Regions from separate parts of the Melissococcus plutonius ATCC 35311 genome, predicted to be linked through region 2. Evidence: predicted binding sites of a transcription regulator. Region 2 holds the regulator's gene; each other region holds the start of a gene.
The links. The regulator CtsR, encoded in region 2, represses protease genes until heat stress. The targets are predictions, from matches to a motif close to TTGGTCAAAAAAGGTCAAANA.
Positions count from the first base shown of each region.

Region 1: the regulator CtsR is predicted to act here: its motif matches at 3,209-3,229, upstream of clpB (ATP-dependent chaperone ClpB).
Region 3: the regulator CtsR is predicted to act here: its motif matches at 9,010-9,030, upstream of MPTP_RS02855 (ATP-dependent Clp protease ATP-binding subunit).

Region 1 is NC_015516.1:910,616-921,885, reverse strand. Features, by position in the region: gene MPTP_RS03910 (LTA synthase family protein) at 1-88, shown strand, start outside; gene clpB (ATP-dependent chaperone ClpB) at 507-3,113, opposite strand; gene mgtA (magnesium-translocating P-type ATPase) at 3,427-6,087, opposite strand; M-box (ykoK) riboswitch at 6,526-6,696, opposite strand; gene MPTP_RS03895 (fructosamine kinase family protein) at 6,810-7,646, opposite strand; gene rlmN (dual-specificity RNA methyltransferase RlmN) at 7,955-9,013, opposite strand; gene MPTP_RS03885 (DNA translocase FtsK) at 9,505-11,270, opposite strand, start outside.
Region 2 is NC_015516.1:296,067-307,336, forward strand. Features, by position in the region: rRNA gene MPTP_RS01285 (23S ribosomal RNA) at 1-991, shown strand, start outside; rRNA gene rrf (5S ribosomal RNA) at 1,068-1,183, shown strand; tRNA gene MPTP_RS01295 (tRNA-Val) at 1,192-1,264, shown strand; tRNA gene MPTP_RS01300 (tRNA-Lys) at 1,277-1,349, shown strand; tRNA gene MPTP_RS01305 (tRNA-Leu) at 1,362-1,443, shown strand; tRNA gene MPTP_RS01310 (tRNA-Thr) at 1,453-1,525, shown strand; tRNA gene MPTP_RS01315 (tRNA-Gly) at 1,535-1,606, shown strand; tRNA gene MPTP_RS01320 (tRNA-Leu) at 1,627-1,712, shown strand; tRNA gene MPTP_RS01325 (tRNA-Arg) at 1,718-1,791, shown strand; tRNA gene MPTP_RS01330 (tRNA-Pro) at 1,831-1,904, shown strand; gene MPTP_RS01335 (CtsR family transcriptional regulator) at 2,025-2,492, shown strand; gene MPTP_RS01340 (ATP-dependent Clp protease ATP-binding subunit) at 2,497-4,986, shown strand; gene MPTP_RS01345 (peptidase U32 family protein) at 5,234-6,154, shown strand; gene MPTP_RS01350 (peptidase U32 family protein) at 6,170-7,411, shown strand; gene MPTP_RS01355 (competence/damage-inducible protein A) at 7,612-8,856, shown strand; gene recA (recombinase RecA) at 8,971-10,059, shown strand; gene rny (ribonuclease Y) at 10,427-11,270, shown strand, end outside.
Region 3 is NC_015516.1:673,170-684,439, reverse strand. Features, by position in the region: gene MPTP_RS02895 (alpha-amylase) at 1-614, opposite strand, end outside; partial or broken gene MPTP_RS02890 (DeoR/GlpR family DNA-binding transcription regulator) at 829-1,551, shown strand; gene pfkB (1-phosphofructokinase) at 1,551-2,468, shown strand; gene MPTP_RS02880 (PTS fructose transporter subunit IIABC) at 2,494-4,428, shown strand; gene MPTP_RS02875 (hypothetical protein) at 4,664-6,007, opposite strand; gene ptsP (phosphoenolpyruvate--protein phosphotransferase) at 6,501-8,228, opposite strand; gene MPTP_RS02865 (phosphocarrier protein HPr) at 8,228-8,494, opposite strand; gene MPTP_RS02860 (hypothetical protein) at 8,672-8,866, opposite strand; gene MPTP_RS02855 (ATP-dependent Clp protease ATP-binding subunit) at 9,112-11,270, shown strand, end outside.

The sequences.
Region 1 (11,270 bases), 610 kb from region 2:
TGGTTCGCTCATATTAACTACCTACAGTTTTACACAAAGGCATAAACCAAATTATTTTAAATCTTATGCATTTTATAAAAGAAAATAACTCCCATAATTTATCCTCAAAATTTTTGTTTAAGATAACAAACAGTTTAGTCAAAAATCATAAATTATTTCTATTCTTAACCAAATCAATTGAAAAGTACATTTTGCTCATAGTATTCTTGATTCAACTGATTATCCATCAATAAACAAGATGCACTTAAACATAAAATAATTTTTTAATTTTTCTAAAATATCTTTAATTGCTTGGCATAAACTAACTATTAAAAAATGAATTACAATCAAGCATGAAAAAAGACACAAAAGAAAGGTAAATTTAATTTTACTTTCTTTTGTGTCTTTTTTCTAAACTATCTATAAAAAATAATAAATAGTCAAAATACAATGATCATAATCGTTTTACATGCATTTTATATTCTTTTTTCTAAATTTACAATTAGTCAATTTTTCTCCATCAATTATTATTCTTCTTTTATTGGTACATTTTGAAATACCAACTGATTGTTTAACAAAGCAATTGTTACTTTCGTTTTTGGTAATACACTCCCTGAAATGATTTCTTTTGCTAAAGGTGTTTCTATCTCTTTTGTAATGAATCGTCGTAATGGTCGGGCACCATAAATAGGATCATAGCCTTTCTCCGCAATCCAAGTTTTAGCATCAAGAGAAATATCTAGGAAAATTTCTTGTTGTTCAAGTCTTTTTGCTAGTTGTTCAATCATTTTATCAATAATTTGTTTAACATCTGCTAAACTTAAAGGCGTAAATAAAATGGTATCATCAATTCTATTTAAAAATTCAGGCTTAAATTGACCTTTCAATAGAGCTAACACTTGTTCTTTTGCATGATCAGAAATCTTTCCATCAGAGGTAACTCCCTCAAGCAAGAATTGAGAGCCAATATTGCTTGTCATGATCAAAACAGTATTCTTGAAATCAACGATTCGTCCCATTGAATCTGTTAAGCGACCATCATCAAGAACCTGTAGGAGTAAATTAAAGACATCTGAATGAGCTTTTTCTATTTCATCAAATAGGATAATTGTATAGGGATTACGTCTGACTGCCTCTGTCAATTGACCTCCTTCTTCATAACCTACATAACCAGGAGGAGCACCTACCAAACGAGACACATGATGTTTTTCCATATATTCACTCATGTCAATTCGTACCATATGTTCTTCAGAATCAAATAAGTTTTCTGCTAAAGCTTTTGCTAATTCTGTTTTTCCAACACCAGTCGGTCCTAAGAACAAGAAAGATCCTAGCGGACGATTTGGATCTTGTAACCCAGCACGTGCACGAATGACGGCATCACTTAAAGCATCGACTGCTTCATTTTGTCCCATAACGCTTTGATGAAGTGTTTCATTTAATTTGATTAATTTTTCTCGTTCTCCTTCAACAAGTTTGGTGATTGGAATGCCAGTTAATCGGCCAATTACCTGAGCAATTTCGTTTTCTGTGACAGATTCCTGAACCAATTTTGCAGTATTCGTTTGATTTTTTTCTTCAAGTATTTTTAATTCTTTATCTAGTTGAGGGATTGTTCCATGGCGCAAAACAGCTGCCTGTTCTAAATCATAGTTATTTTCTGCTTCTTCCAATGCGTGCTTTGCTTTTTCAATTTCAGCTCGTTTACTACTAACACTGTTTATTTCTTCTTTCTCTGTTTCCCACTGCATTTTTAATGTATTTGCCTCTTCACGTAGTTCTGCTAATTCAGCCCGTAAAACAGCCAAACGTTTTTGACTAGCAGAATCGGACTCTTTCTTTAATGCTGCTTCTTCAATTTCTAATTGAATTAAACGTCTGGTTATCTGATCCAATTCTGTAGGCATTGAATTCATCTCTACTCGAATCGTTGCACAAGCTTCATCGACTAAATCAATGGCTTTATCAGGCAAGAAACGATCCGTAATATAACGATTTGATAAACTAACTGCAGCCACCAAAGCATTATCATGAATATTTACACCATGATGAATTTCAAACCGCTCTTTTAATCCACGTAAAATGCTAATTGTATCCTCAACTGTAGGTTCTTTGATCAATACACGTTGGAAACGTCGTTCTAACGCTTTGTCTTTTTCCATATATTGACGATACTCATCTAGGGTTGTTGCACCAATTAAATGAAGCTCTCCCCGTGCTAACATCGGTTTTAATAAATTTCCAGCATCCATACTACCCTCTGTTTTTCCAGCACCAACAATCGTATGAATTTCATCGATAAATAAAATAATTTGACCTTCACTTTTTTTAACTTCTTTAAGAACAGACTTCAAACGTTCTTCAAATTCACCTCGATACTTAGCACCAGCAAGCAATGCTCCCATATCTAAAGAAAAAATCGTTTTATCTTTTAAATTATCAGGAACATCTTTTCGGACAATTCGTTGAGCCAATCCCTCAACAATAGCTGTTTTTCCAACACCCGGTTCGCCAATTAAAACGGGATTGTTTTTTGTTTTACGAGATAAAATCCGAATAGTATCCCGTATTTCTTCGTCTCTACCAATAATTGGATCTTGTTTTCCAGTTTTGATTTGTTGGATTAAATCAACTCCATACTTTTCCAAAGCTTTATATTGTTCTTCTTGATTTTGGGAAGTCACACGTTCTCCTCCTCTCATTGATTCAATTGTTTGTTTGATTGTTTTTTCATTAATACCACTATGTAATAAATATTTCGTTAATGAATACTCTTTTAAATGCATTAATGCAAGCAGCATGATTTCAGTTGATAGATAATCGTCTTGAAAAGCAATCGCTAACTGATTTGCTTCATTTAGTAAACGAAATAAATTTTGACTTATTACTTGACCATATTGAATATTTTTACCTTCAACACTCGAATAGGTATTTAGAACTTTGTCAACTTCTTGTTCAAAGGCATCCATATCTATGCCACTATCCACATAGAAATTTCGCCCAAAATGATTGGGTTGTAAAAAAACTTTCCACAAATGTGCAATGTCGATTTCTTGGTGATGACGGACATTTGCAATTTGTTGCGCTTCAGAAAATGATTCTTGTAATGCTGTTGTCATTTTTTCAATATTCATTTAGTTCCCTCCCACTTTTTCAATAAAAAGGTTAAAAACTCCTACCTAGATGGTTTTATTTTTAATTCTTCTAAAACTATTTCTATAATAGCTAATTAGTCAAAAAAGGTCAAATTATTTTGGAATTATTTATTATAAGAATAAATAAAAATAAAAAGATGAATATTTATAAAATCAACTACTTAAATTTTTATATCCTTTTAACCTAACTTTAAAAATTACTTTTATCTTTTCATCTGTTCAGAATAAAAAATAGAAGTATAAATCAGATTGATTTATACTTCTATTTTTTATCATTTTCTTTTTACCTAGATTATAGCAGATCACCAAAGTGATGGATATAAATTTTTTTGATAAACATGACTAACAATAAGTAAGCTATGACCGTTGCAATAAGTAAAGCAAAATAACTCATTGGTAAGGCAGCTAATCCTAATCGTTGTCCAAACATTGTAAACGGTAAAATCGTTCCAATCGCAATTCCTATTGTAGTAATACTAGTAACCATTAATGAAGCATGGCTTTGTAAAAATGGAATCTTAGGCGTTCTTAGTGCGTGAATGACTAGCGTTTGTGACCATAGAGATTCAATAAACCAGCCGGCATGAAAAACAGCAATAAATAATAATTGTTGCTTAGGAGTTAAATCATGATAATTACCTCCAGCTATTTGAGGACAAATCACAAAGTACATAGCGATATAGGTAGTAATATCAAAAATTGAGCTTGTTGGACCAAGCCAACGAATAAAGGAACCAATCGTATTAGCTTCCCATTTTTTAGGTTGTTCAAGATATTCTGAATCAACATTATCCCAAGGGATAGATGTACAAGAAATATCATAAATTAAATTTAAAAATAGCACTTGAAGTGGCAACATCGGTATAAATGGCAAAAAAGTGCTAGATACGACAACAGAAAACATATTTCCAAAATTGGAACTAGCAGTCATTTTAATATATTTCATAATATTTCCAAATGTTTTTCTTCCAGATAAAATTCCACGTTCTAAAATCATTAGGTCTTTGTCTAAAAGAATAACATCTGCTGATTCCTTAGCAATATCAACAGCTGTATCCACAGAGATTCCAACGTCAGCCGCCTTCATTGCGGGTGCATCATTAATGCCATCTCCCATAAAGCCAACGGTATGACCAGCTTCTCTTAAAATCTCAACCAATTGTGTTTTTTGCTGTGGAGTCAATTTTACAAAAATATTATTTTTTTCGACTGTTTCCCTTAATTCTGTTTCGTTCATCTTAGCTAATACATTACCACTAATCACTGTTTCATTTCCTAAGCCGACCTGTTTACAAACGGCTTTTGTAACGAGTCCATTGTCACCAGTTAATACCTTAACACCAACACCATGCTTTTTCAAAGCTTTTAATGCTGCCTGTGTCGTTTCTTTTGGCGGATCAAGAAAAGCAAGATAGCCAATTAAGACCATTTCATTTTCATCTGAAATTGAGAATTCACCTACAACACCTGGATTAGTTTTTTGTGAGACAGCAAGTACCCGTAATCCATCACCATTCAGTGTTTCTACCGTTCTTAAAATTTCTTTCTTTAATTCCTCTGTTAATGGTGCCACACTACCTTTATAATCAACAAATGAAGAGACTTCTAACATTTCTTCAACTGCACCCTTAGTGATCATTTGTGTTTTACCATTTTTGTCTTCAATAACAACACTCATACGACGACGTTGAAAATCAAAAGGAATTTCATCTACCTTTTTATAATCTTCTGATTGTATGGTTAAATGGTCTTTGGCTGCATCAATAATAGCAATGTCTAAAAGATTTTTTAATCCTGTTTGATAATAACTATTGAAAAAGGCGTGTCGTAAAACACGATCATCTTCCGTTCCATTACAATCCAGATGATATTCTAAAATAACTTTATCCTGGGTTAAAGTTCCTGTTTTATCTGTACACAAAATATCAATTGCACCAAAATTTTGAATGGCATTCAAATTCTTGATAATGGTGCCCTTTTTAGCCATAGCAGAAGCGCCTTTAACTAAGCTTGTTGTAACAATCATTGGCAACATTTCTGGTGTTAATCCAACTGCAACCGAAACACTAAACAAGAATGCTTGCAACCAATCTCCCTTTGTTAAGCCATTAATGATAAAAACAATAGTAACCATAACAGCCATAAAACGAATAAGTAGCCAAACTGTTTTACTAATACCAATCTCAAAACTAGTTTGAGGAGATTTGTCACCGACGTCTTGAGAAATTTTGCCGAATAAAGTATCATTTCCTACCGAAATAACGATACCTTGGGCACTTCCACTGATAACATTACTACCCATAAAAACAATATTCTCATAATCGGTTTCTACACCATCTTCTTTTAATTCATAGTCTGTTCGTTTTTCGACTGGATAGCTTTCACCTGTCATAGCGGCTTGTGAAACAAATAAATCTTTGGTTTGGACTAAGCGAATATCTGCTGGAATCATATCTCCCGCTGATAAATGAACCATATCACCACATACGATTTTTTCAATTGGAATCTCTTGAAATTTTCCTTCTCTACGAACAGCAGCAGTTACTTTTACCATATTATTCAATTTTTCAGCTGCTTGTGTAGAGCGGACGGACTGAATAAAAGTCATCGTACCACTAACAGCAATCATTACTAAAATAATAATAACACCCACTAGATCTTTATCCTCAGGTGCAGCTAAAACATACCCAGTGACAAAAGAAATCACTGCTAAAATCATTAAAATAACCGTAAAGGGTGTTATATAAGCTTTAATTGCTTGAATAATTATTGGTGTTTTTTCACCATGTTCAATAATATTCTCACCATATTTTTCTCGTGAAGTTGCAATTTGTTGGTCGCTCAATCCATCTGTCGTTATTTGGAAAGTTTCTAAAATTTTATTTAGTGGATTTTTCGCAAAAAAATGATAATCTCTTTTTGGTATATGTTTGTATTCTAAATTTTTATCCAAATGCTTGCCCTCTTCTCTTCTAAGAATTTATTTAATCCCCTTACCTATGTTATGAATAACGGGCTTGCGAGAAAAGAAACAGTGATCAATCAAATAACTTAGAGAATTTGCTTGGAAAATAAACAAATAACACAAACCTATTGATAACTATATTTCTTATTAACAAGCCCTTCTTCAGACTACTGTCATCCATCTATTTCCATCTCCTTTATAAGCTATTTGATTTTAATCAAATTTATTAGTTTTCTATTCCGTAAAAGGCTTTTTACCATTTATCATGGTTCAATTTTCTGATTCATTAATAAGAATAAGATTGAAAAAATCATTAATCTTTTCAAAAAAATTATCAGTTATTGATAAAACAAAAAAGTCTTTCACAAAATAGCGAAAGACTAAACAAGTCAAAACAATATAATAAATAAAAATAGAAAAAACCAATTTTCGATTCTATCGTTGAGTTTTGACACTATACAACGTAAAAAGTTTAAACTTTTAGCTACCTTAAAAAAAGCCTTAAATCGACAATTTCTGTTCTACCCATTGGTGTCTCTCGACGTTTTTGGGCAGTAGCCTATGTTTGTATAGGAGTCTCGCCTAACAAATCTATTCAATTTTCCAACCTAGAAAATTGTAGCATACTTTATTTTTCTTGTCAATTGTCTAAAAATTACTTTCAGGTAAATAGAATAAAAATTTTGGCTTCTTTATTTTCTTCTGTTAGCTTATACAATACCAATAATTTGATCAATTGGACGTCCATATGCCTCACCAAATGAATTTAAGTGCATAAGTAAATGATAAAGTTGATAGAAAGGCACACGAAGCTGCCAATCTTTTTCAAGTGGATAATAATAATTGTATGCCTGATAAAATGGTTCTGTAAACCCGCCAAATAATAAACTTATTGCCAAATCAATTTCACGGTTTCCATAATAAACAGATGGATCAATAAAAATTGGTTGTTCATTTTTATCACCAAATAAATTGCCATTCCAAAAATCGCCATGAAGTAAACTAGGTTTTATTTCTAATCCTTGCCATTTATTTACAAAGTTTTCTATAAACTGATTACAAGCATGTTCCCGTTCTTTTGACCAATGTCCTAATTCTTTTGCTCGTTTTATTTGTGGTTGTAAACGTTGATTAATAAAAAAATCTAACCAATTATCAGACCAAGTATTTAATTGTGGTAGTTTTCCCAAAAAATTGTCATTTTCAAATCCGAAACGGTCAGCATGTTGTTCATGTAAATGAGCAAGTTCTTCCCCTGCTTCTTTTTGTGAAAAACTATAAGCACTTATATATTCAATTAATAGGTAGTTAATTTCTGCATTTTTACCAATTTGATAAACCTTTGGTACCTTAACCGTTTTTTCTAATAACTGAAGACCTTGTTTTTCACATTCAAAAAAATTTTGAGGTGCCTTTCTTTGTAATTTTAAAACATAGTCTTGTTCCTTTGTTTCAACGTAATAAACTTTATTTGTATCACCACCGGAAAGAGCTCGCATTTCTAAAATAGGCAATTTCAAAACATCTTGCCAATTTTCTTTATTCATTTTATCCCTCCTATGAAAAAGCTTATCTTTTCTTATAACCCTATCATTTTTTAAAACAGACGAATAAAAACAACTAGCCCTTTATTTCAACTAAAAACAAAAATAGTTCATTCCAGCCAAACAATGAAAAAATTCTTTCATCTTTTTAACAAGAACAAACTATTTAAGTATTCATAACTTCATACCAGTAAATTTGCATTACCTCAATACATGACTTTTATTAGATACATTTTCTATGCTTAGATTAAATAAACAATTACTATGAGAAATAAATTTTTAACTACTTAACTATTTTAGTAATTAAATTTTTACTTTTTTGTTAGTTGTTTGCTTCTTAATTGACCACACGCAGCGTCAATATCTGTCCCATGTTCTTTTCTTATTACACAATTAATACCGTTTTTCTTTAGAATATCATAAAATTTTAACACACTTGCCTTCTCACTACGACAATACTGATCATGTTCATTTACAGGATTATAAGGAATTAAATTAACATAAGCTAATTTTTTCTTATCTTTTAATAGGTCTGCTAATTCTTGTGCATGTTCTGGATAATCGTTTACTTTTTGAAGCATAATATATTCGAAAGTGACTCGGCGATTGGTTTGTTCAATATATTCGTCAATAGTTTGCATTAATTTTTCGATAGGAAAAGTATGATTGATGCGCATAATGGAAGATCGAATTTGATTATTCGATGCATGCAGTGAAATAGCCAAATTTACTTGCAAACCAGTTTGTGCAAATTTTTTAATTTGTGGAACCAACCCACAAGTAGAAACAGTCAGATGTCTCGCTCCAATTGCCAGTCCTTTCTCATCATTAATGATTTGAATAAACTGCATTAATTGTTCGTAATTATCAAAAGGTTCTCCAATTCCCATAACTACTACATGGCTTACTCTTTCTCCTAATTTTCTCTGATCAAAATAACGTTGAACCATCATGATTTGAGCAACAATTTCACCTGCAGTCAAGTTTCTATTTTTTTTCAATAAACCACTAGCACAAAAAGTACAGCCCATATTGCAGCCAACTTGTGTTGTAACACAGACAGATAGCCCATATTCTTGACGCATTAAAACTGTTTCAATCATATTTTTATCAGGCAATTCGAACAAATACTTAACTGTTCCATCTTTAGCTTCTTGAATAATCGTCTGACGTAATACTTGAATAACAAAGTGCTGATCCAATAACGAAATGAGTGTTTTTGATAAATTTGTCATATCTTCAAACGATTCAACACGTTTAATATAAAGCCATTCCCAAACTTGATTTGCACGAAATTTCTTTTCCCCATTTTCTAGAAACCAATTTACCAATGCTTCTTTTGTTAATCCATAAATTGTTTGTTTTTGCATGATATCTTTCTCCATTTCTTTATTCCATCTGTTGCCATAACAAGCTAGCTTGCTTTACTATAATATATGCCATACATCAATATTTTGAACAAAAAATTGATTTTATTGACTTATTTTTTGCTAGTTATCTTTATTCTTGCTAATTAAAAAATTTGAAATAAATTTTTTATAAAGACATTCCTAACAATCATTTAAATGAATGACTAATATTTTTATTACATTTAAAATCCTAAAAATATACGTAGAATAATATTTTTATCTGCCTAGTCTATAATTTTAGCTACATGCAATTATAAATACTTAGGAAGAAAAAGTAACCCTAATTCTGTTAATAAGAAAAATTTTATTAAAATAATTAACAAACAAAAATGTAAAGCGATCTATTTAACTTGATAGATCGCTTTAATTATATTGTTCAGTATTAATTTAGCTTAAAATAAATGGTTTTTATTTAATTAGATTGCTAGTTTGTTAACTATAGAATGGCACCTTCAAATGGGCGTTTCTGTATTGTTTGTTGACATTTCTTCCACGGTTGCCTCTATCAATACCTTCCTTGGTTTACTTCCCTCAGAAGGTCCAATAATGCCACTCGCCTCAAGTTCATCAACCAACCGAGCAGCTCGATTATAGCCAATTCGAAATCGGCGTTGCAATAAAGAAATGCTCGCTGTCTGCATTTCAACAACTAGGTTTTTAGCTTCTTCATATAAATCATCTTTTGGTTGTGAATGATTAGATGCTTCATTAGTCGTTTCCTCTTCTGGCATCATATTTTCCTGATATTCAGCTTCTTGTTGTTGGGTTACAAAGGAAACAAGTTTTTCAACTTCATGATCAGAGATAAACGCTCCCTGAATTCGAATCGGTTTATTTTCACCCATTGGTAAAAATAACATATCGCCGCGTCCCAATAACTTTTCTGCACCATTAGTATCAATAATTGTTCTAGAATCTGTTCCGCTAGAGACAGCAAAAGCCATCCGTGAAGGAACATTGGCTTTAATAATACCTGTAATAACATCAACACTTGGACGCTGCGTTGCTAAAATCATGTGAATTCCAGCAGCTCGTGCCATTTGGGCTAGTCGAATAATTGCATCTTCTACTTCATTACTAGCCACCATCATTAAATCAGCTAATTCATCAACAATGACAACAATAAAAGGCAATACGGAACGATTTTCTCCATCTTCTAAATTCTTTTGTTTCACCAATTCATTATAACTAGTAATATTACGTGTACCAGCAGCAGCAAATTTTTCATAGCGTAGTTCCATTTCTTGGACAACTTTCTGTAATGCTTGTGCAGCTTTTTTAGGATTGGTTACAACCGGTGTTAATAAATGAGGTATTCCATTATACACGTTTAGTTCAACCATTTTAGGATCAATCATCATTAATTTTACTTCATGTGGCTTAGCTCGCATTAAAATACTTGCAATAATACCATTAATAGCGACAGATTTACCACTACCTGTTGATCCGGCAATCAATAAATGTGGCATTTTAGTCAGATCAGCCGTCCGTACTGCTCCAGAGATATCTCTTCCAAGAGGAACCTCAAGTAATTGTTCCGGATGATTTGGCTGTGATTCAATGACTTCACGAAAAGATACCATGCTGATTGTACTATTAGGCACTTCAATGCCAATTAAAGATTTTCCAGGAATTGGTGCTTCCATCCGTACATCCTTTGCTGCCAATGCTAAAGCAATATCATCGGTTAATCCAACTATTTTACTTACCTTCACACCAACTGCTGGTTGAATTTCAAATTTTGTTACCGCTGGTCCTAAACTTGCCTTGACTACCTTGGCATCTACACCAAAACTTTGAAATGTCTGTTCTAAAACACCAATATTTTTCTCGATTTTTTTATATTCACCACTTTGGTCAGTAGATGAAATCGAATCAAGCAATGTAGAAGAAGGTAGCTGATAGTCTCTATTTTCCATTTCCTCGGTAATTTCAAAGTTAAGTGGTATGGATTCACTCTCTTCATCTTCAGTTATTCTTGAAGGTTCTTCTAAAGGAGTTATCTGAGGTGTTGTTACATTCTGAAAATCTGTAATGGGTATTGCTATTGAATCCTCTTGATTCCCTTCATTCGTGGAAATAGCTGAAGAGTTTATCCCATTATCTAATGTTTCTTTCTTTATTTCTTCTTGTTTTTCTCTATCTTTATTCTTTAACTTTTCTTTTGCTTTTTCTTCCATTTCTGCTTGTTTTTTTGCTTTCTTGGCTTTTTTCTCAG
Region 2 (11,270 bases):
TAACTATAACGGTCCTAAGGTAGCGAAATTCCTTGTCGGGTAAGTTCCGACCCGCACGAAAGGCGTAACGATTTGGGCACTGTCTCAACGAGAGACTCGGTGAAATTTTAGTACCTGTGAAGATGCAGGTTACCCGCGACAGGACGGAAAGACCCCATGGAGCTTTACTGTAGTTTGATATTGCGTGTTTGTACCACATGTACAGGATAGGTAGGAGCCGAAGAGACCGGGACGCTAGTTTCGGTGGAGGCGCTGGTGGGATACTACCCTTGTGTTATGAACACTCTAACCCGTAGCCTTGAAACAGGCTAGGAGACAGTGTCAGATGGGCAGTTTGACTGGGGCGGTCGCCTCCTAAAAGGTAACGGAGGCGCCCAAAGGTTCCCTCAGAATGGTTGGAAATCATTCGAAGAGTGCAAAGGCAGAAGGGAGCTTGACTGCGAGACAGACAAGTCGAGCAGGGACGAAAGTCGGGCTTAGTGATCCGGTGGTTCCGCATGGAAGGGCCATCGCTCAACGGATAAAAGCTACCCTGGGGATAACAGGCTTATCTCCCCCAAGAGTCCACATCGACGGGGAGGTTTGGCACCTCGATGTCGGCTCGTCGCATCCTGGGGCTGTAGTCGGTCCCAAGGGTTGGGCTGTTCGCCCATTAAAGCGGCACGCGAGCTGGGTTCAGAACGTCGTGAGACAGTTCGGTCCCTATCCGTCGCGGGCGTAGGAAATTTGAGAGGAGCTGTCCTTAGTACGAGAGGACCGGGATGGACTTACCGCTGGTGTACCAGTTGTTCTGCCAAGGGCACAGCTGGGTAGCTATGTAGGGAAGGGATAAACGCTGAAAGCATCTAAGTGTGAAGCCCACCTCAAGATGAGATTTCCCATTTCTTTAAGAAAGTAAGACCCCTGAGAGATGATCAGGTAGATAGGTCAGGAGTGGAAGGCCAGTGATGGTTGGAGCGGACTGATACTAATCGGTCGAGGACTTAACCAAAAAAGGTAGACGGTAGTGATTGACTTCAAATCCAGTTTTGAGTGAGCAACATGTTCATTCAAAGAAGAAAGACCCGTGTGGTGACGATAGCGAGAAGGATACACCTGTTCCCATGTCGAACACAGAAGTTAAGCTTTTTAGCGCCGATTGTAGTGAAGGGATTCCCTTTGTGAGAGTAGGACGTTGCCACGCAAGTCATTGGAGGTTTAGCTCAGCTGGGAGAGCACCTGCCTTACAAGCAGGGGGTCAGCGGTTCGAACCCGTTAACCTCCATTAAGAAGAAGCGAGCCGTTAGCTCAGTTGGTAGAGCATCTGACTTTTAATCAGAGGGTCACAGGTTCGAGCCCTGTACGGCTCATCAGGAAGACATGCGGGTGTGGCGGAATTGGCAGACGCACTAGATTTAGGATCTAGCGCCGCAAGGCGTGGGGGTTCAAGTCCCTTCACCCGTATATAAAGAGGCCGGCTTAGCTCAGTTGGTAGAGCATCTGATTTGTAATCAGAGGGTCGAGGGTTCAAGTCCTTTAGCCGGCATCGAAGGATGCGGAAATAGCTCAGTGGTAGAGCACCACCTTGCCAAGGTGGGGGTCGCGGGTTCGAACCCCGTTTTCCGCTTTAGGAAAGAGCAACAAAACGCCGGGGTGGCGGAACTGGCAGACGCACAGGACTTAAAATCCTGCGGTGAGTGATCACCGTACCGGTTCGATTCCGGTCCTCGGCATAGATGCGCCCATAGCTCAACTGGATAGAGTGTTTGACTACGGATCAAAAGGTTAGGGGTTCGACTCCTCTTGGGCGCGTAGTTTTTTTATATATATAAATAAAATCTTACATAATTCCGAGAAGTAGCTCAGCTTGGTAGAGCACTTGGTTTGGGACCAAGGGGTCGCAGGTTCGAATCCTGTCTTCCCGATCTTAGTTTAAAGAAGAAGTTTATTACTTCTTCTTTTTTATTTAGGCATACTTCTTTATTAAATAGGTAAAGTTCGGTATAATTATGGTCAGTATTAGTCAAGGAAAAAGGATGAATACGATGAGTAATCAAAATACTTCAGATTTAATTGAAGCATATCTAAAAAAGATATTAAAAGAAAGCAATAAAATTGAAATTAGGCGAGCAGAAATGGCCCATCTATTTAATTGTGTACCTTCTCAAATTAATTATGTAATTAACACTCGTTTTACAATTCAAAGAGGTTATGCTGTAGAAAGTAAACGGGGTGGAGGTGGATACATTCGGATTGCCAAAATACAAATTACGGATAATCATCAGTATTTAAAACAATTAAGGCAACTAGTTGGAGAGTATTTAACAGAAAAGGATGCTTTAATTGTTATACAGAAACTATATGAAGAAAATATAGTAACAAAACGAGAAGGGAACTTGATATTTTCCGTTTTAAGCAGATCTGTTTTAGAGAATTTCCAAAAAGATGAAGAGAAAATTAGAGCACAACTGATGTGTTCATTTTTAGAGAGATTGAGTTATGAGGAGGAATAGAGATATGGATGAATTATTTACAGAAAGTGCAAAAAATGTCCTTGCAATTACTCAAAATGAAGTTAAATACTTTAAACAAAAATTTGTTAGTTCTGAACATCTGTTATTAGCTCTAGTAACTGAAACAAATGGTATTGCTGGGAAGGTACTTCGTCAGTTAAATACAGATAAAATAGAATTAAAAGATGAAATTGAACATTTAACAGGATATGGCATAGTAGATAATTATTCTGATGAAACCTATCTGCCTTATTCTCCACGTGTAAAACAAATCTTTGCTTATGCTGGTGAAGAAGCTAAGCGTCTTGGATCCACCCACATTGGTACAGAACATATTTTATTAGGGCTCCTTAGAGATGAAGATATTCTTGCTGCTAGAATTTTATTAAATTTGGATTTAAGTTTATCAAAGATACGTCAATTACTATTAAAAAAAATGGGTGTTACAGATGAACAATTAAATAATGCTGCAAATCGTCGCAACACTCAATTAGGACAAAGAAAGGCAACAAAGGGAACGCCTATATTGGATTCTTTGGCCAGAGATTTAACTAAATTAGCAAATGAAAATAAACTGGATCCTGTAATAGGCAGATCAAAGGAAGTCAGACGATTAATTCAAATATTAAGTAGAAAAACAAAAAACAACCCTGTTTTGGTAGGTGAACCTGGAGTCGGGAAAACCGCTATTGCAGAAGGATTAGCACAGCAAATTGTTAATGGTGAAGTTCCTAGAGATATGCAGGATAAGCGATTAATGATGTTGGATATGGGGGCCTTAGTAGCGGGTACTAAATATCGTGGTGAATTTGAAGATCGGTTAAAGAAAGTCATTGATGAAATTTATCATGATGGACAAGTGATTTTATTTATTGACGAATTGCATACATTGATTGGTGCTGGGGGTGCTGAAGGAGCAATTGACGCTTCAAATATTTTAAAACCAGCTCTAGCTCGTGGTGAATTGCAAACTATTGGTGCAACTACTTTAGATGAATATCAAAAATATATTGAAAAAGATGCAGCATTGGAAAGACGATTTGCACGTATTCAGGTAGATGAACCAACTACAGAGGAAGCTGAACAAATTTTAAAGAGATTATGTCCTCGTTATGAAAATCATCATGGTGTACGAATTACAGATGCGGCTTTACATGCAGCTATTCAACTATCAGTACGTTACATTAATGATCGACAATTACCTGATAAAGCAATTGATTTAATGGACGAATCAGCAGCAAAAGTTCGTTTGGATAAGACAAATGAAACATCTAAAACACAAAAATTACAAGAAAAAATCGTACAAATCGTTGATGAAAAAGAGGCGGCAATTCAAGAGATTGATTTTGAAAAAGCGGCCCAATTGCATAAAAAAGAAAAGAACCTTCTAAAAGAACTTGATGATGCTTTTTTGATGGAAACAATGGACACAACAAGTTATAGCAATCAGGTAACAGAAGAGGATGTTACAATAGTTGTTTCCCAGTGGACAGGAATTCCTTTGCAGCAATTAGAGAAAAAAGAAAGTGAACGATTATTAGAATTAGAGTCTATTTTGCATAAGAGAGTTGTTGGACAAAATGAAGCAGTAAAAGCTGTTTCAAAAGCTATTCGCCGAGCTAGAAGTGGCTTAAAAGATCCTAAACGACCAATTGGTTCTTTTATGTTTTTAGGTCCGACTGGTGTAGGAAAAACAGAGTTAGCCAAAGCATTGGCTGAAGCAATGTTTGGTAGTGAAGATGCTCTTATTCGTGTCGATATGTCTGAATTTATGGAAAGATACAATACGAGTCGTTTAGTCGGATCACCTCCAGGTTATGTTGGTTATGAAGAAGGTGGCCAATTAACAGAAAAAATTAGACAAAAACCTTATTCAGTTGTTTTATTAGATGAAATTGAAAAAGCACATACCGATGTATTTAATATGCTTCTTCAAGTGTTAGATGATGGGCATCTAACAGATTCAAAAGGCAGAAAGATAGACTTTAGAAATACTATTGTAATTATGACTTCAAATATTGGTGCAACTGCTCTTCGGGATGAAAAAAATGTAGGATTTAATGTAAAAGATTTAAGTAGAGATCATCTTGCAATGCAAAAACGTATCTTAGATGAGCTAAAAAAGACCTGTAAACCAGAATTTTTAAATCGAATTGACGAAACAATTGTTTTCCATTCATTAAACAAAGAAGAAATACATGAAATTGTAAAAATCATGAGCTTATCCATTATTCAACGTATGAAAGAACAAGATATTCATATTAAAATAACCCCTTCAGCAATTGATGTAATTGGTAATGCTGGTTTTGATAAGGAATATGGTGCACGACCAATCCGAAGAGCTTTACAAAAAGAAATAGAAGATCGATTAAGTGAGGCACTTTTATCAGGACAAGTTCATTTAGGCGATAAAATCACAATTGGAGCTAGTAAAGGAAAAATTACAATGACTATTCATAAATCGACTTCTGAAAAGGTTTTTCAAACAACCTAATTTATAATATTTTTATTTAATTTTAGGAACAATTTAGTAAGATTACACTTGTTTATGAAGCATGGGAGTATATCCTATGCTTTTTATTTTGATAAATGATTATTTTAATCATTTCGTTTATTTCCTACTCATATATTAATAAAAACAACGAATTAAGACCTTATTAGCCTAATTTTTAAATGACTATCGCTACTTGGAAAGTTTGACAACCTATGATACTATAAAACAGTTATAAGGGAGGTAAACTATGATCGAATTAATTGCAACAGCTGAATCCGTTGAACAAGCAGAAAAATTATTAGAAGTTGGTATAGATACATTATACATAGGAGAAGAAACATATGGATTACGGTTACCTACTTCTTTTTCTCGTTTAGAACAAGAAAATATTGTGAAACAAGCTCATACTGCTGGAAAAAAAGTGACAGTTGCTATTAACGGAATTATGCATCCAGACAAAATGAAAAACATTTCTGAATATTTAGAATTTTTGCAAAATATTCAAGTTGATCAGCTTACAGTTGGTGATCCGGGTGTTATTTTTATCATGCAAAGAGATGAAATAAAAATTCCTTATATCTATGATGGTGCTACATTGGTGACTAATGCTAGACAAATAAATTTTTGGGGAAAACGTGGTGCCATTGGTGCCGTTTTAGCTAGGGAAGTCCCTTATAAAGAATTGGTAGCTATTTCTCCTAAATTAACTATTCCTGTAGAAATTTTGGTATATGGTGCTACTTGTATTCATCATTCTAAACGTCCACTTTTACAAAATTATTATAATTTTACTAAAATTAATGAGTTGAAAGATAAAGAGAGAGAGTTATTTATTTCTGAACCTAGAAAAGAAAATACACATTATTCTATTTATGAAGACAGTAATGGGACCCACATTTTTTCAAATAATGATATTAATTTAATGGGAAGGTTAGATCAACTAATTTCTTCTAATTATACACATTGGAAATTAGATGGTATCTATACACCAGGAGAAAATTTTGTGTCTATTGCAAGTCTTTTTGTGCAAGCTAGGGAAAAAATAATAAATAAAAATTGGACACAACTAGAAGCACAATTAGCAGTTGAACAGATAAATCAATTACATCCAAATAATCGAGGGTTAGATTTAGGTTTCTTTGATATAGATCCTGGTGAAATTAAATAATAAAGAGGTGAGAAGATGATTCATCAGCAAATTAAACGTCCAGAAGTATTAGCACCAGCTGGCACGTTAGAAAAATTAAAAACAGCTATTCATTATGGTGCTGATGCAGTGTATATTGGTGGCAATGCATATAGTTTACGAAGTCGTGCTGGCAATTTTTCATCAGAAGAAATGGCTGAGGGAGTAGCTTTTGCTAAGCAACATGATGCAAAAGTCTATGTAGCAGCAAACATGGTTACCCATGAAGGAAATCAATCAGGTGCAGAGGACTTTTTTCGTGAAGTACAAAACATTGGTGTTTCTGCAGTTATTATTTCAGATCCTGCACTGATTGAAGTATGTGCGAATAGCGCACCTGGATTACCTATTCATTTATCAACACAGGCATCAGCAACAAACTATGAAACATTAGAATTTTGGAAAAAAGAAGGATTAGAACGAGTTGTATTGGGCCGAGAAGTTTCCATGACAGAAATTAAAGAAATTCGTGAACATACAGATATAGAAATAGAAGCATTTATTCATGGTGCTATGTGCATTTCCTATTCGGGTCGGTGTATATTATCAAATCATATGTCAATGCGAGATGCTAATCGTGGTGGTTGTTCACAATCTTGTCGTTGGAAATATGATTTATTTGATATACCATTTGGAACGAATGAACGACATAGTTTAATTGAAAATAATGATACAAATGAAGAATTTTCAATGAGTGCAGTAGATATGTCAATGATTCAACATATTCCTGAGTTAATTGAGAATGGTATCGACAGTTTCAAAATTGAAGGTCGTATGAAATCGATTCACTATGTTTCAACTGCTTCTAATGTATATAAAACTGCCATAGACGCCTATATTTCAGATCCTAGCCATTATGAATGTAAACAAGAATGGATTGATGAACTCTGGAAGGTCGCTCAAAGAGAGCTATCCACCGGTTTTTATTATCATATACCTACAGAAGATGATCAACTTTTTGGTTCAAGAAGAAAAATTCCCGAATATAAATTTATTGGTGAAGTCATGGCTTATGATAAAACAACTAAAATAGCAACCATTCGCCAAAGAAATCATTTTTGTATAGGAGATAAAATTGAATTTTATGGACCTGGCTTCAGACATTTTAGTCAAACGGTAACTGTCATGTACAATGAAGATGGAGAATTAATTGATCGAGCACCTAATCCAATGATGATTTTAACAATGCCTGTTGAACACGAAGTTTTTATAGGTGATATGATTCGAAAGGAAAAATAAGTATTAATACTAATTAGTGAATTATTAATTTTTAATTTGTGAAAAAGCAAAGACTGGAAAGGTACCTTTCCAGTCTTATTTTTAATGAAATAATTTAAAATTATGAAAAATTCTTATAGCATAATATCTTTAATAAAGTTTTATTATGCTAAAATAAAACATAGGAATTATGCGTATATTATTTGGAAGGAGCTAGTAACATGAAAGCAGAAATTATAGCAGTAGGAACAGAAATTTTACTCGGCCAAATAGTGAATACAAATGCAACCTTTTTATCAGAGGAACTAGCTTCCTTAGGCATTGAGGTATATTACCAGACAGTTGTTGGTGACAATGCACAACGATTGACACAGCTTTTAAAGATTGCACAAAAACGTAGCGATTTGATTATTCTATGTGGTGGATTAGGACCAACAGAAGATGATTTAACAAAAGAAACAATTGCAAACTATCTTCATAAATCTTTAATTGAAGATCAAGATGGACTAAGAAATCTCCAGCATTTTTTTGAACTGTCTAAAAGAAAAATGACAAAGAATAATTTACGACAAATTTTGACAATTAAGGATGGTTATACATTACAAAATCAAACAGGGCTGGCTGTAGGTACATTAATAGAGAATGATAAAACGAACTATTTATTATTGCCAGGACCACCAAATGAATTACAGCCAATGTTTCAACAATTTGCTAGACCTCTATTGGAAAAGCTTTTTCCTCAAAGAGAACAACTATTTTCCAAAGTTTTACGTTTTTATGGTATCGGGGAATCACAATTAGTTACAGAATTGAAGGAACTGATTGATCAGCAAACAAATCCGACCATTGCACCTTATGCAAAAACAAATGAAGTAACCTTACGCTTGACTGCAAAGGCAACAGATGAAAAGACAAGTAATAAAATGCTGCTTTCATTAGAAAAACAAATTATGGAAAAAGTTGGGAGTTACTTTTACGGTTATGGAGAAAATAATAGTTTAGCAAAGGTAGTTGCTCATTTATTAAAAGAAAAACAAAAAACAATAACAGCGGCTGAAAGTTTAACGTCAGGATTATTTCAAAGTACATTAGGTGAAATTAGTGGTATATCTCAAATTTTTAAGGGTGGATTTGTTGTTTATACAGAAGAAACCAAAGAAAATTTTTTAAATATTCCCAAAGAACTCTTGGAAAATGATGGAACAGTTAGTGAAATTTGTGCCATAAAAATGGCAGAACACGCACGTCAATTAGCAAATACTGATTATGCAATTTCATTTACAGGTGTAGCTGAGAAAACATTGGAAGGAAAACCTGCTGGAACAGTTTGGATTGGATTTTCACAGAAAAACCAAACAGCATTTGCTAGGTCATTTCAGTTTAACGGTGATCGTAATAGTGTTCGTCAACATGCTGTTATGCAAGGCTTAGCGCTTATTCGCCAGATAGTTTTAAATAAAGAATAAGAAAGCGAATATTTGTTCGTATTTACCTTGATTTTTCAAGTTAGAAAAGTTATGATATAGCTAATAGTTAATAAATTATTATTGATTTTATATAGATCAAAGGAGGATTATCGATTGGCAGATGATCGCAAAACAGCTTTAGATGCTGCATTAAAAAAAATTGAAAAGAACTTTGGTAAGGGTTCTATTATGAAATTAGGAGAGAAGGCTGATCAGCAAGTTGCTACTGTTCCTAGTGGCTCTTTAGCTTTGGATGTAGCTTTAGGTGTTGGTGGCTATCCTAGAGGAAGAATCGTTGAAATCTACGGACCTGAAAGTTCTGGTAAGACAACCGTCTCTCTTAATGCTATCGCTGAAATACAAAAACAAGGTGGAACTGCTGCCTTTATTGATGCTGAACATGCTCTTGATCCACAATATGCCCAAAAATTAGGTGTTAATATTGATGAATTATTACTATCACAGCCAGATACTGGAGAGCAAGGCTTAGAAATTGCGGATGCTTTGGTATCTAGTGGTGCAATTGACATAGTTGTCGTTGACTCTGTGGCTGCACTTGTCCCACGTGCTGAAATTGATGGAGAAATGGGCGCCAGTCATGTAGGATTGCAAGCTAGATTAATGTCACAAGCACTACGTAAACTCTCCGGTTCAATTAGTAAAACAAAAACAATTGCTATTTTTATTAACCAAATTCGCGAGAAGGTAGGCGTAATGTTTGGGAATCCAGAAACAACACCTGGCGGTCGTGCGTTAAAATTTTATGCAACAGTTCGTTTGGAAGTACGTCGTGCTGAACAATTAAAACAAGGAACTGATATTGTCGGTAATCGTACAAAGATTAAAGTGGTTAAAAACAAGGTAGCTCCACCATTTAAAGTAGCTGAAGTAGATATTATGTATGGCCAAGGAATTTCACAAGAAGGTGAACTTTTAGATATGGCTGTCGAACAAGATATTATTGATAAAAGTGGCGCATGGTATAGTTACAATGAAGAACGAATTGGTCAAGGAAGAGAAAATGTTAAGAATTATATGATAGAACATCCTGAGATGGTGGAAGAAATTTCTAAAAAGGTGCGTAAGGCCTTTGGTATTGAGACAGATGCAGATACAGATGCTTCAACCAAAACAAATAAAGAAGAAACAGGCAATATTACGGATAAAACAGATGCACAAGAAGCTCTCCCATTGGATGAATAATATTAAAAAATACTAAAAACAATTTATTTATAAATTGATTAATCGTTGTATATTTCAATTAAGTCATAATAAAAGCTATGAAAAATCTGACAAATTTTTTTTAGCTTGTTATGGCTTTTTATTTTACTATATATTTGAAAAAACTGAAATATTGCTATTTAATTTGTTTATTTTGTGATTTTTTAAAACGTTTCTCATAGTTGGAAAGGGCTTTTTTAAGTTGACACACTACCCTACAAACATTAGAATAAAGTTGTGTGCAAATACACATATGCAAGTAGGCATATTGATAATTAAATTCAGTTTATCAAAAAACTACATAAATACAATAAATTAAAACAGTAATAGATAGTACGGAGGTGGAATAATGACTTCAATAATTCTCCTCGCTATCGTCGGTTTGATTGTCGGTCTTGGTTTGGGGTTTATCATCGCAAAATCTCGTCATGAAAAGGCAATAGATAATGCAGAAAACTCGGCAGCTGGAATTCTTAAACATGCCAGAAAAGAAGCGGAAACTTTAAAGAAAGAAGCGTTGCTAGAAGCTAAGGAAGAAAACCAGAAATATCGTTCAGAAATCGAAAGTGAGTTAAAAGAAAACAAAATAGAACTAAAATTTCAAGAAAATCGTTTACTACAAAGAGAACAGACAATGAATAGAAAAGACGATTCTTTAGAAAAACGTGAATACTCACTGGAAGAAAAAGAAAAGAACATTGGTGTTAGACAGAAATTGATTGAGGAGCGAGAATATGAGGTAGAAAGTTTACTTGATGAACAACAGAAAAAATTAGAGCATATTGCTTCATTATCAAAAGATGAAGCAAGAAATACGATTTTAAAAACAACAGAAGAAGAATTACATCATGAACTAGCAGTTATGATAAAGGAATCAGAGCAACGTGCAAAAGAAGAAGCGGATCGAAAAGCTAAGAATATACTCTCTTTAGCAATCCAACGTTGTGGTGCAGATACGGTATCAGAGGCAACTGTTTCAGTTGTAGCTTTGCCAAATGATGAAATGAAAGGTCGAATTATTGGCCGTGAAGGTCGAAATATTCGAACATTAGAAACACTAACAGGTATCGATTTGATCATTGATGATACACCTGAGGCTGTTGTATTATCTGGCTTTGACCCAATTAGAAGAGAAATTGCTCGCATGACCTTGGAAAAATTAATCCAAGATGGTCGTATCCATCCAGCTCGTA
Region 3 (11,270 bases), 380 kb from region 2:
ATATCCAAATTACATCCCATTAAATAATCAAAATTAGCATTTTCATTATCAACCGGCGAATTCCATTTTTTTCCTACAAATTTAAAAATTCCTTCTTCTTTTTGTTTATCATCATAATCAACACCAGAGAAATTTTTCCAAGACCATTGATAGTTATCATATTTTCCTTTTCTGCCTGAAAAAGTAAATTTTGTTCTGGCTTCTATCATTCTTTGTTTAGAAATTATCGCTTCACGATCTGTTGCTTTGCAACGTTCTGCCAAGACTTCTTCTTTTTCATCTGCTCCCATAAAATGATCAAAAACAATATCTGCCAAAACTTCTAAATCATTTTCCTTAAGAGCATGAATACATGCTAAATACTCATCTTTTGTCCCATACTTGGTAGCAATTGTACCTTGCTGTTGAAATTCGCCTAAATCATATAAATCATAAGGAGCATAACCGACTTCTTTTTCACCCTTTAAGCCTTTATATGCTGGAGGCAGCCAGATACTAGTAAATCCTATCTGCTTTAATAAAGGAGCCAACTCGGCTATTTTTTGCCAATGATACTGATCTTCAGGTAAATACCATTCAAATCCTTGTAATAAGGTTCGCTGTTTTTTCTCCATTTATTTTTAATATCCTCACTTTCTTTGTCTATCTTTATTAAGCCAAAGAGCAATAAAATTTGCAAACATTAAGATTGTTTTGTTTATTGATTTTGCTCACTTTTGATTGATTTTAAATGTTTTTGATCGATTATGATTGCATTTTTTATACTTTTGTGTTATTATACCGGTGTTGTGAGGTGTGAAAATGCTTACTTAAGAAAGACATCAAAAAATACTTCAACTTTTAAGTCAACAAATGATTGTAAAAACTCAAGAATTAACAGCGCTTTTAAACACGTCTGAATCAACTATCCGTAGAGATTTGAAAGAGCTTGCAGATGCAAATTTATTAGAACGCATTCATGGTGGAGCTAGACTATTGTTAAATCTAAGTTTTGAACAAAATATGACTGAAAAGGCAGATCAAAACAATTAAGAGAAAAAAGCAATAGCAACATTGGCGGCACAGAATATTCATGATAATGAAATTATTTACCTAGATGCAGGTTCAACAACTTTAAAGTTGATTCCTTTATTAAAGGATAAAAAAATCACTGTAGTCACTAATGCTGTCCATCATGCGGCAAAATTGGTTGATCTAGGTATTCATACGATTATCTTAGGTGGTTCGCTAAAATTATCTACAAAAGCTATTGTAGGTGCAACAAGTATGGAACAGCTCCAACGTTATCGATTTAATAAAGTCTTTATTGGCATGAATGCTGTACACCCTGAATTTGGATTAACAACACCTGATTCAGAAGAAGCAGCATTAAAATCATTAGCTATTTCACAAGGAGAACAAACATACGTGTTAGCAGACCATACAAAACTAAATCAAGTGAGTTTTATCAAAGTACATAGCATAGAAAAAGTCACTTTATTAACAGATCATTGTTCCAGTGAGCTGCTTGAACAATTTCAACAAATCACAACTATAAAGGAGGCTACATAATGATTTATACGGTAACACTCAATCCCTCTATCGATTATGTCATACATGTTGACCAATTAAATTTGGGAGAAGTTAACAGAATGACTGATGACTTTAAACTACCAGGTGGTAAGGGGATTAACGTCTCAAGAATTTTACAAAGGATGGCGATTAAATCAACAGCTTTAGGTTTTTTAGGTGGTTTTACAGGAAATTTCATCAAAAAGTGGTTAGATAAAGAACATATTCTTACAAACTTTACAACTGTTTCTGAAGATACTCGGATTAATGTCAAATTAAAAGCAGAAACAGAAACAGAAATCAATGGACAAGGCCCAAACATAAGAGCAGATGAGCTGACTCGTTTAAAAGAGTCACTAAGTGATGTGACCAAGGGAGATATAGTCGTTCTTGCTGGAAGTATCCCATCTTCTATACATACTCATTTTTATGAAGAATTAATCCAATACATAAAAGATAAAGAAGCAGAATTTGTGATTGATACTACTGGCAAAAATTTATTAAATGCTTTGAAAGAAAAGCCACTATTGGTTAAACCAAATAACCATGAATTAGCCGATCTTTACCAGACAACCTTTCATTCATTAGAAGATATTTTTATCTATGGAAATCGTTTGTTGTCTGATGGTGCTCAATATGCACTTGTTTCGATGGCTGGTGATGGTGCATTACTATTTACAAAAGAAGGTATTTACCAATCAAATGTATTGAAACGTCCACTAAAAAATTCGGTTGGTGCTGGTGATTCAATGATTGCTGGATTTGTCGGTAAATTTGCACAATCAAAAGATCCAGTCGAAGCTTTCAAATGGGGAGTTGCTTGTGGTAGCGCAACGGCTTTCTCTGATGATTTAGCAACTGCTGAATTTATTAATGAATTGTTAGACGAAGTTGTGATTACAAAATTAATCGCTTAATCTATTTTACTAGGGAGGAATATTCATGGACATCAAAGATTTGCTCGTTAAAGATGCAATGATTATGAATTTAGAAGCAACAACTAAGGAAACTGCAATTGATGAGATGGTTCAAAAGCTCTACGAAACAGGAAGAATTACAGATATTGATAAATATAAAAAAGGAATCTTAGCTCGGGAAGCACAAACATCTACAGGATTAGGGGAAGGCATTGCCATGCCGCATGCAAAAAATAGTGCGGTAAAAGAAGCAACCGTTTTATTTGCCAAAAGTAAAAAGGGTGTTGACTATGCTGCTCTAGATGAGCAACCTGTCTATCTCTTTTTTATGATTGCTGCACCAGAAGGGGCAAATGACACGCATCTACAAGCCTTAGCTGCATTGTCGCGTTTATTAATTGATCCTACTTTTGTTACTAAATTAAAAGAAGCACAAACACCTGATGAAGTTCAATCACTTTTTCAACAAGCTGAAGAAGAAAAGAAAAAAGAAGAAGAACAAGAAAAAAGTAAACAAACAGGTGATACAAAACAAACATCTGATCAAAAACAAAAATATGTTGTTGCTGTCACTGCTTGTCCTACTGGTATTGCTCATACCTATATGGCTGAAGATGCTTTAAAGAAAAAAGCAAAGGAATTAGGTATTCCTATAAAAGTAGAAACAAATGGCTCTGAAGGAGTTAAGAATCGTTTAACAGAAGCAGAAATTCGTCAAGCAGACGGGGTCATTGTCGCTGCAGATAAAAAAGTAGAGATGGATCGTTTTGATGGAAAACCTTTAATCAACTGTCCGGTAAGTGATTGTATTCGGAAACCGGAGGAATTGATTCAATCAGCTATTAATGGAAAGGCACCCATTTTTCATGGAAGTGGTGAAAAATCAGTAAATAATGAGGGTGCTTCTGCAGAAGGTTCTATTGGTTCTCGTATCTATAAGGATTTGATGAATGGCGTTTCACATATGCTTCCATTTGTTATTGGTGGTGGAATTGCAATTGCCCTATCTTTCATGATTGATCAATTTATAGGTGTTCCACATGATCAGTTAAGTCAATTAGGTAAGTATAATCAACCAGCAGCTATTCTAAATGAAATTGGGAATTCTGCTTTTGGATTTATGTTACCTGTTTTTGCTGGATTTATTGCTTCCAGTATTGCTGATCGACCTGGGTTAATTGCAGGTTTTGCAACAGGTGCCTTAGCTATTACAGGTGGCGCTGGATTCTTAGGTGCACTAGTTGGTGGTTTCATGGCTGGTTATGTTATTGTCTTCTTGAAATTCTTATTTAAAAAATTACCAAAATCACTTGATGGTATTAAGACAATTCTCTTCTATCCAGTATTTGGTTTGTTAATTGCTGGTGGGTTAATGTTGCTTGTTAATATCCCTATGAAAATTGTTAATGATGCATTAAATCACTTTTTATTAGGTCTAAACGGGGCTAATGCTGCACTGCTTGGTGCTTTGTTAGCTGGCATGATGGCTATTGATCTTGGTGGTCCTATTAACAAGGCTGCCTATGTATTTGGTACAGCTTCTATTGCTTCAACAATTACTCAAGGTGGTAGTATTGTAATGGCTTCTGTAATGGCTGGTGGGATGGTACCTCCACTTGCAATTTTCTTGTCCACCTTGTTCTTTAAAAATAAATTTACAAAAGATCAAAAAGATGCAGGATTAACAAACTTAGTTATGGGCCTATCTTTTGTTACAGAAGGAGCTATTCCATTTGCTGCTTCTGATCCACTAAGAGTGATTCCAAGCTTTGTGATTGGTTCAGCAATAACTGGAGCATTGGTGGGTAGTTTTGGTATTCGTTTGCTCGCTCCTCACGGTGGCATCTTTGTTGCCTTACTTTTAAATCATCCAATATTATATCTATTATTTGTCTTGGTTGGTGCGGTTATTTCCTCTATTGTTTTAGGTTTTATTAAAAAACCTGTCAAGGAAGCTTAAATATCTGAACTAAAATAAATAATAGTGAATAAACTTTTCAAACTAAAAAGATCATTTGAAAAATCAATCGTTTAAAAACGAAAGATTTCAAATGGTCTTTTTTACTTGTTTAATCAGCAATTATTTTAGGCATGCATATTACAGAATTAAGGGATAGAATTATCAATAATTTTTTTCTATCTTTCTTACACTTTAACTACGAATGTAAATATAATAAAATAATCTTCTATTATTTTCATCTCTGTTTATTTTCAACAATTTCTTCTATATCCATTTTTTCTTTTAGTTGTTCATAATCAGTAAAAACAACTTGCAGATGATTTGTTCCTTTTTTTAAATCAAAACTCGTTGTTTTCTCTTTCTTCTTTATATTTTTTATGGTTGTATCATTGAGTCTGTTATATAACCGATCTAATGGTAAACTTTCAAGTGAAGCTCCAGGCAAATAAAAACGTAAGATAGCCAAAAAAGAATTATATTGTTCATCCAATACATTAATTTCTAAAAATTGACGAATATAAAATTCATAGGCAGCCAAGCCATTATCAATGGCTAATTCAGGATTTAAGACGCGATAATTCATCATCCTTTCTCTTTTCTCATCAATCCATGGAAAATAAGCTTGTGCATTCAATACACCCTTTGTTTGATTTTCAAAATAACTATTGCTTTTTAATTCAAAGCTTTTAATCGCAAAGTAGGTAGCTTGTTTTTTTGTTGTTGGTTGAAATTGATCATTTTGATATTGAATCGTTTGAATAATCGTATCAACAAAAATAAATTCAATATAAGGCTCACGCAAAACACCAATCCCATTTGTCCATGTCAATTGATCAAACCCTAATTGATCTCTAAATAGACGTTGATAAGACAAATTAACTGATTTATCCCAATTAAACGGATCATTATACAAAGTAATTTTTATCCAATCATTCGCTAATTCTTCTACTGCCTGTACTTGTTGAATTTCCTTAAAAATTTGTTTTGGTATCAATTGGTAATAATGTGTAGAGTAATACATCCTCCAACAAGAAGTAAAGCATAAGTCATTATAATATAAATCATAACCTGTTAATTGATTGCAATCTACAATAATTTCCTTTTCTTCGTTATATCTTTTGGGCAATGATTTATATTCATCACTTTCATCGAAAGTTCGTTCTTTAGGATTTTCTGTATTATTAAATAAAAACTCATCAAATGAACGCATATAACCATAAATACCTGATTGTGTTAACCGATCTTCAAAATAATCTTCAATGATAGTTCGATACTCTGTAAAAGTTGTCTTATCTAAAATCGTTTGTTCAACAATTGTTTGCTCTGTTACAGAAAGTTGAAATTCACTAGTTTTACTATTAATTTTTATTTGGATCTCTTTTTGATCAACCAATGAATGAATAAATGCTTGAATGGCAATTAAATCAAATTCTTGTAATTCTCCTTTATTAATACAATAATTTACAGGAGAACTAACAATACGTACAAAAGATAACCAATCCAACAGATTGGTTTTCAATTCATTCAATGTTGGACGGATCAATTGTTTTACTGAATAAAGTTGGTTTGTCTTTTTCAATCTCCTGCCCCTTTTCCTTAAGTATAAGACCTTAATAACTTTTATTTTCATTTTTATTATACTAAGTTAAAGGAAATCTTTTAAATAAAAAGCTGTTATTCAATAGAAAAAACAAATAATACTCAAAATAATCAAAAAATTTCAATATTATAATTGTAATTTAAATGGCTATTATTAATACAATCTGTAGTAAATTCAATCATATAATTTCAAAATTTATGGTCGATGAATGTTATTTGCTAAAATAGTCATTCAACAAAAAGATAAACTATATACTTATAATAATTAATTTTTTAAATAAATCATTTTATCAAGATATCTTTCTTATTCACATTAGAAACGTTGCAACAGGCAATAAAAGAAGCTTAGCTTAACCTATTCAATTTATTCTCTAAATCTATTTATCTGAAATAGATTTGAAGACAAAGAAAAGTTGATGAACATAATATATTCATCAACTTTTCTGTTTAAGCTATTTATTTGAAATTTTTAATTATTTTGTATATTCTTTAACCAATTCAACAACTTCTTCCATTGTGTCACATTCATTCAATGCACGTTCTGAAAGTTCAGTCATTTTCTTAGTATCTAGACGTTTCATTAAACTACGAGTTTTTAAGACAGAGGTTGCACTCATTGAAAACTCATCTAAACCTATTCCCATTAATAGCGGTACAGCTGTTTGATCTCCAGCCATTTCACCACACATACCAGCCCATTTTCCTTCAGCATGTGCTGCCTCAACAACATGCTTCACCAAACGCAGGATTGATGGATTATAAGGTTGGTACAAATAGGAAACGCGTTCATTCATACGATCTGCTGCCATTGTATATTGGATTAAATCATTGGTGCCAATACTGAAAAAGTCTACTTCTTTGGCAAATTTATCTGCCAAAACAGCTGCGGCCGGAATTTCAATCATAATTCCTACCTCAATCGTTTGAGAAACTTCAATACCTTTATTTTCAAGATTTTGTTTTTCTTCTTCAAAAATTGCTTTTGCTTTTCTAAACTCTTTCAATGTCGCTACCATTGGAAACATGATACGTAAATTACCATAAACAGAAGCTCGTAATAAAGCACGTAACTGAGTTCTAAACATATCGTCACCCAAATCAGATAAGCTAATACGTAAAGCTCTGTAACCTAAAAATGGATTCATTTCTTCTGGTAATTTAAGATAAGGAAGTTTCTTATCTCCACCTATATCCATCGTACGAACAACAACTGGTTTTCCATCCATTCCTTCAAGCACAGTCTTATAAGCCGTGTATTGATCATCTTCTGTTGGAAAATCCGATGAATCCATGTATAAAAATTCTGTTCTGTACAGACCAATTGCTTCAGCACCGTTGTTATTTACACCTTCTAAATCTTTTGGTGTACCAATATTAGCAGCTAATTCAAAATGTTTGCCATCAGAAGTGATTGTTTTTTCACTTTTTAATTTTTCCCATTCTGCTTTTTGTTTTTTATAAGCTTTATTTTTATCTTCAAACTCAGCACGTTGTTCAGCTGATGGAGCAAGAATAACATCTCCGTCTATCCCATCTACTGCCAAAAGTTCATTTGCTTTTGCTTTTTGCGTAATTTCTTTTGTTCCAACAATCGCTGGAATCTCAAGAGATCGTGCCATAATTGCTGAATGTGATGTTCTCCCGCCAATATCTGTAACGAAAGCTTTTACAAAATTACGATCCAGCTGTGCAGTGTCACTTGGTGTTAAATCATGGGCAACTACAATTACTTCTTCGTCAATCATAGCTGGACTAGGCAAAGTAACATTTAGAAGATGTGCTAAAATTCGTTTAGCAACATCACGAATGTCAGCTGCCCGCTCTTTCATATAAGCGTTATCTGTCATTCCCTCAAACATGCTAACATACATATCGCTTACTTCTTTTAAAGCTGCTTCAGCATTTATCTTATCCGTTTGAATCTTTTGCTTTATTTGACCTACCATTTCAGGATCTGACAAAACCATCAAATGAGCATCAAAAACTTGGGCTTCAGATTCACCCAAATTTTTTGCTGCCTTATCACGAATAATATTCAATTCTTTTGTTGATTCAGCTAGTGCATCATCCAAACGTTTTTCTTCGGCTTGATTATCACTCACTGTTTTTTTATCAAAAGATAGATCTGGTTGAACAAGCATATAAGCTTTTGCAATAGCAATACCCTCACTAGCTGCAATTCCCGTTAATCTCTCAGACATTATTCTGACAATCCTTCTTTTTTCATTGTATCCATAATAGATGAAATTGCATCCGCTTCATCAGAACCATCAACCGTGATGGTAACGTCAGAGCCTTGACCAACACCTAAAGACATAACACCCATAATAGATTTAAGATTTACTGATTTTCCTTTATATTCTAGATTAATATCAGAATTGAATTTGCTTGCAGTTTGTACCAACAATGTCGCTGGACGTGCATGAATACCTGTTTCTGCTATAATGTGAAATTCTTTCTTTTCCATATAAATCGGTCTCCTTCATAATCATTAAATAATTTTTATGTTAGGGTTTTCTTTTAAGACCGTTTCGTTTTTAATGGTCAATAAAAAGGACCCTTTCAATCACTAAGATTACCATTTTTTTTAAGGATATACAACACTTTTAACTTATTTTAATAAAGGAATAAAAGATTAAAAATTTTAGTTCGTATTTTTATTATACCGATAAATAATTGTGCCATTTAAGCTAGCTTCACCAACAATATTCTTTTTATCTGGCAAATTTTTCCATACTTCTCTAAAAGCTAAAAAGGTATCTGGTGTCACAATGATTTCCTGAATGTCTCCATTTTTTAAAGCAGCAATTTTTTCTTCTATAGAAGTATTTTTATCCATCTTTATTCAATTTTCCCCTCTATATTTTAGTTTCATCTTTTAGGTACTAGTTTAATAAAAAAAATGTGATTTGTCTGCAAAAATTTTATTTTTTCTAAGTTGAAATACTTGCTTCTCTAATGAAAAATGCTATAATAGTTTCAAAGGTCAAAAATGGTCAATGTTGGTTTGACCTTTATGAAATGCAGGAATGTTAGATCATTTTTATCTACCAATCTTACGAGTGAAAGGACGTGTTCTAGTACATGCTTTGTCAAAATTGTAAACAAAATGAAGCAACAATTCATTTATATGCAAATGTTAATGGTCAAAGAAAACAGCTAGACTATTGTCAAAATTGTTATCAAAGATTAAAAGCACAAGCAAATAATAACCAACCAACAATGGGTCCACAAGATCCATTTGGCTTTGGAAGTTTGGATGATTTATACCGTTCGCTATCTCATCAGATGCAACAAGGAGGTATACCAAACGAACCACAAACGCCTCCTACACAATCTGGTGGAAATAACAACAACTTTAATAATGGTCAACCACCAAGAAATAATGGCAACGAAAACGATGGCATGCTTGGTGAATATGGTTTTAATATCACAGAAGCTGCACGGCAAGGAAATATTGATCCTGTTGTTGGGCGTGATCAAGAAATTCAACGTGTTATTGAAGTATTAAATCGTCGAACAAAAAATAATCCAGTTTTAATTGGTGAACCTGGTGTTGGTAAAACGGCAGTTGTAGAAGGTTTAGCTCAAAAAATTATAAATGGGGATGTTCCTCAAAAGTTATTAGGAAAAGAAGTCATTCGTTTAGATGTTGTTTCTCTAGTTCAGGGAACAGGGATTCGAGGTCAGTTTGAAGAAAGAATGCAGAACTTAATTGATGAAGTGACACAATCTGAAAACATCATTCTATTTATTGATGAAGTTCATGAAATTGTTGGCGCTGGTACTGCTGGTGAAGGAAACTTAGATGCCGGAAATATCTTAAAACCGGCACTGGCACGTGGTGATTTACAAATGGTAGGTGCAACTACGCTAAATGAATACCGAGTTATTGAAAAAGATGCAGCATTAGAGCGTCGTTTGCAACCTGTTCGTGTAGATGAACCAACAATTAACGAAACGATTAAGATTCTAAAAGGTCTTCAAAAACGTTATGAAGCTTACCATCATGTAAAATATACAGATGATGCGATTGAGGCAGCTGCTTCATTATCAAATCGTTATATCCAAGATCGTTTCTTACCAGATAAGGCGATTGATTTATTGGATGAATCTGGTTCAAAAATGAATTTAACCATCCATGTAGCTGATCCAAAAACTATTGAAAATAGGTTGACTGAAGCTGAACAACAAAAGCAAAAAGCTTCAGCAGAAGAGGACTTTGAAAAAGCTGCTTACTATAGAGATCAGATTAATAAACTCCAAGCAATGAAAAACCAGCAAGTCAGCGATGAAAAAGCACCAACCATTGACGAAAAGGTTATTGAGGGAATCGTTGAAGAACGAACAGGAATTCCTGTCGGTGAATTAAAAGAAAAAGAAAAGACACAATTGAAGAATTTATCAGATGACTTGAGAGCACATGTTATTGGACAAGATGATGCAGTAGACAGAGTTGCTAAGGCGATTCGACGGAATCGTGTTGGTTTAGGAAAACAAAATCGCCCAATCGGCTCTTTTCTATTTGTTGGACCAACTGGAGTTGGGAAGACCGAATTAGCAAGACAATTGGCTTATGAACTTTTCGGTTCTGATAATTCTATGATTCGTTTCGATATGAGTGAATATATGGAAAAACATAGTGTATCTCGATTAATTGGTTCACCGCCAGGTTATGTTGGTTATGAAGAAGCTGGCCAATTAACAGAACAAATTCGTCGTAATCCATATAGTTTAGTTCTATTAGATGAAGTTGAAAAAGCCCATCCTGATGTTTTACATGTCTTCTTACAAATTTTAGATGATGGAAGATTAACTGATGCTCAAGGTCGTACAGTTAGTTTTAAAGATACCATTATTATCATGACAAGTAATGCTGGTAGTGGAAAGATTGAAGCCAATGTAGGATTTGGAGCAGCAAGAGAGGGAATTACACGTTCTGTACTTGGGCAATTAAATAATTTCTTTACACCTGAATTTTTAAATCGTTTCGATGGTATCATTGAATTTAAGTCGTTAGACAAGAAGGACCTACTAACAATTGTCAGTTTAATGTTAGATGACGTCAATTGTTCGCTTGAACATCAAAAATTAAATATCACAATTCCTAAAAATGTTAAAGAAAAATTAGTTGATCTTGGTTATAATCCGGCAATGGGTGCTCGTCCACTAAGACGAATTGTACAAGAACAAATTGAAGACGGTATTGCAGAATACTATTTAGAATATCCAGATGTTCAGGA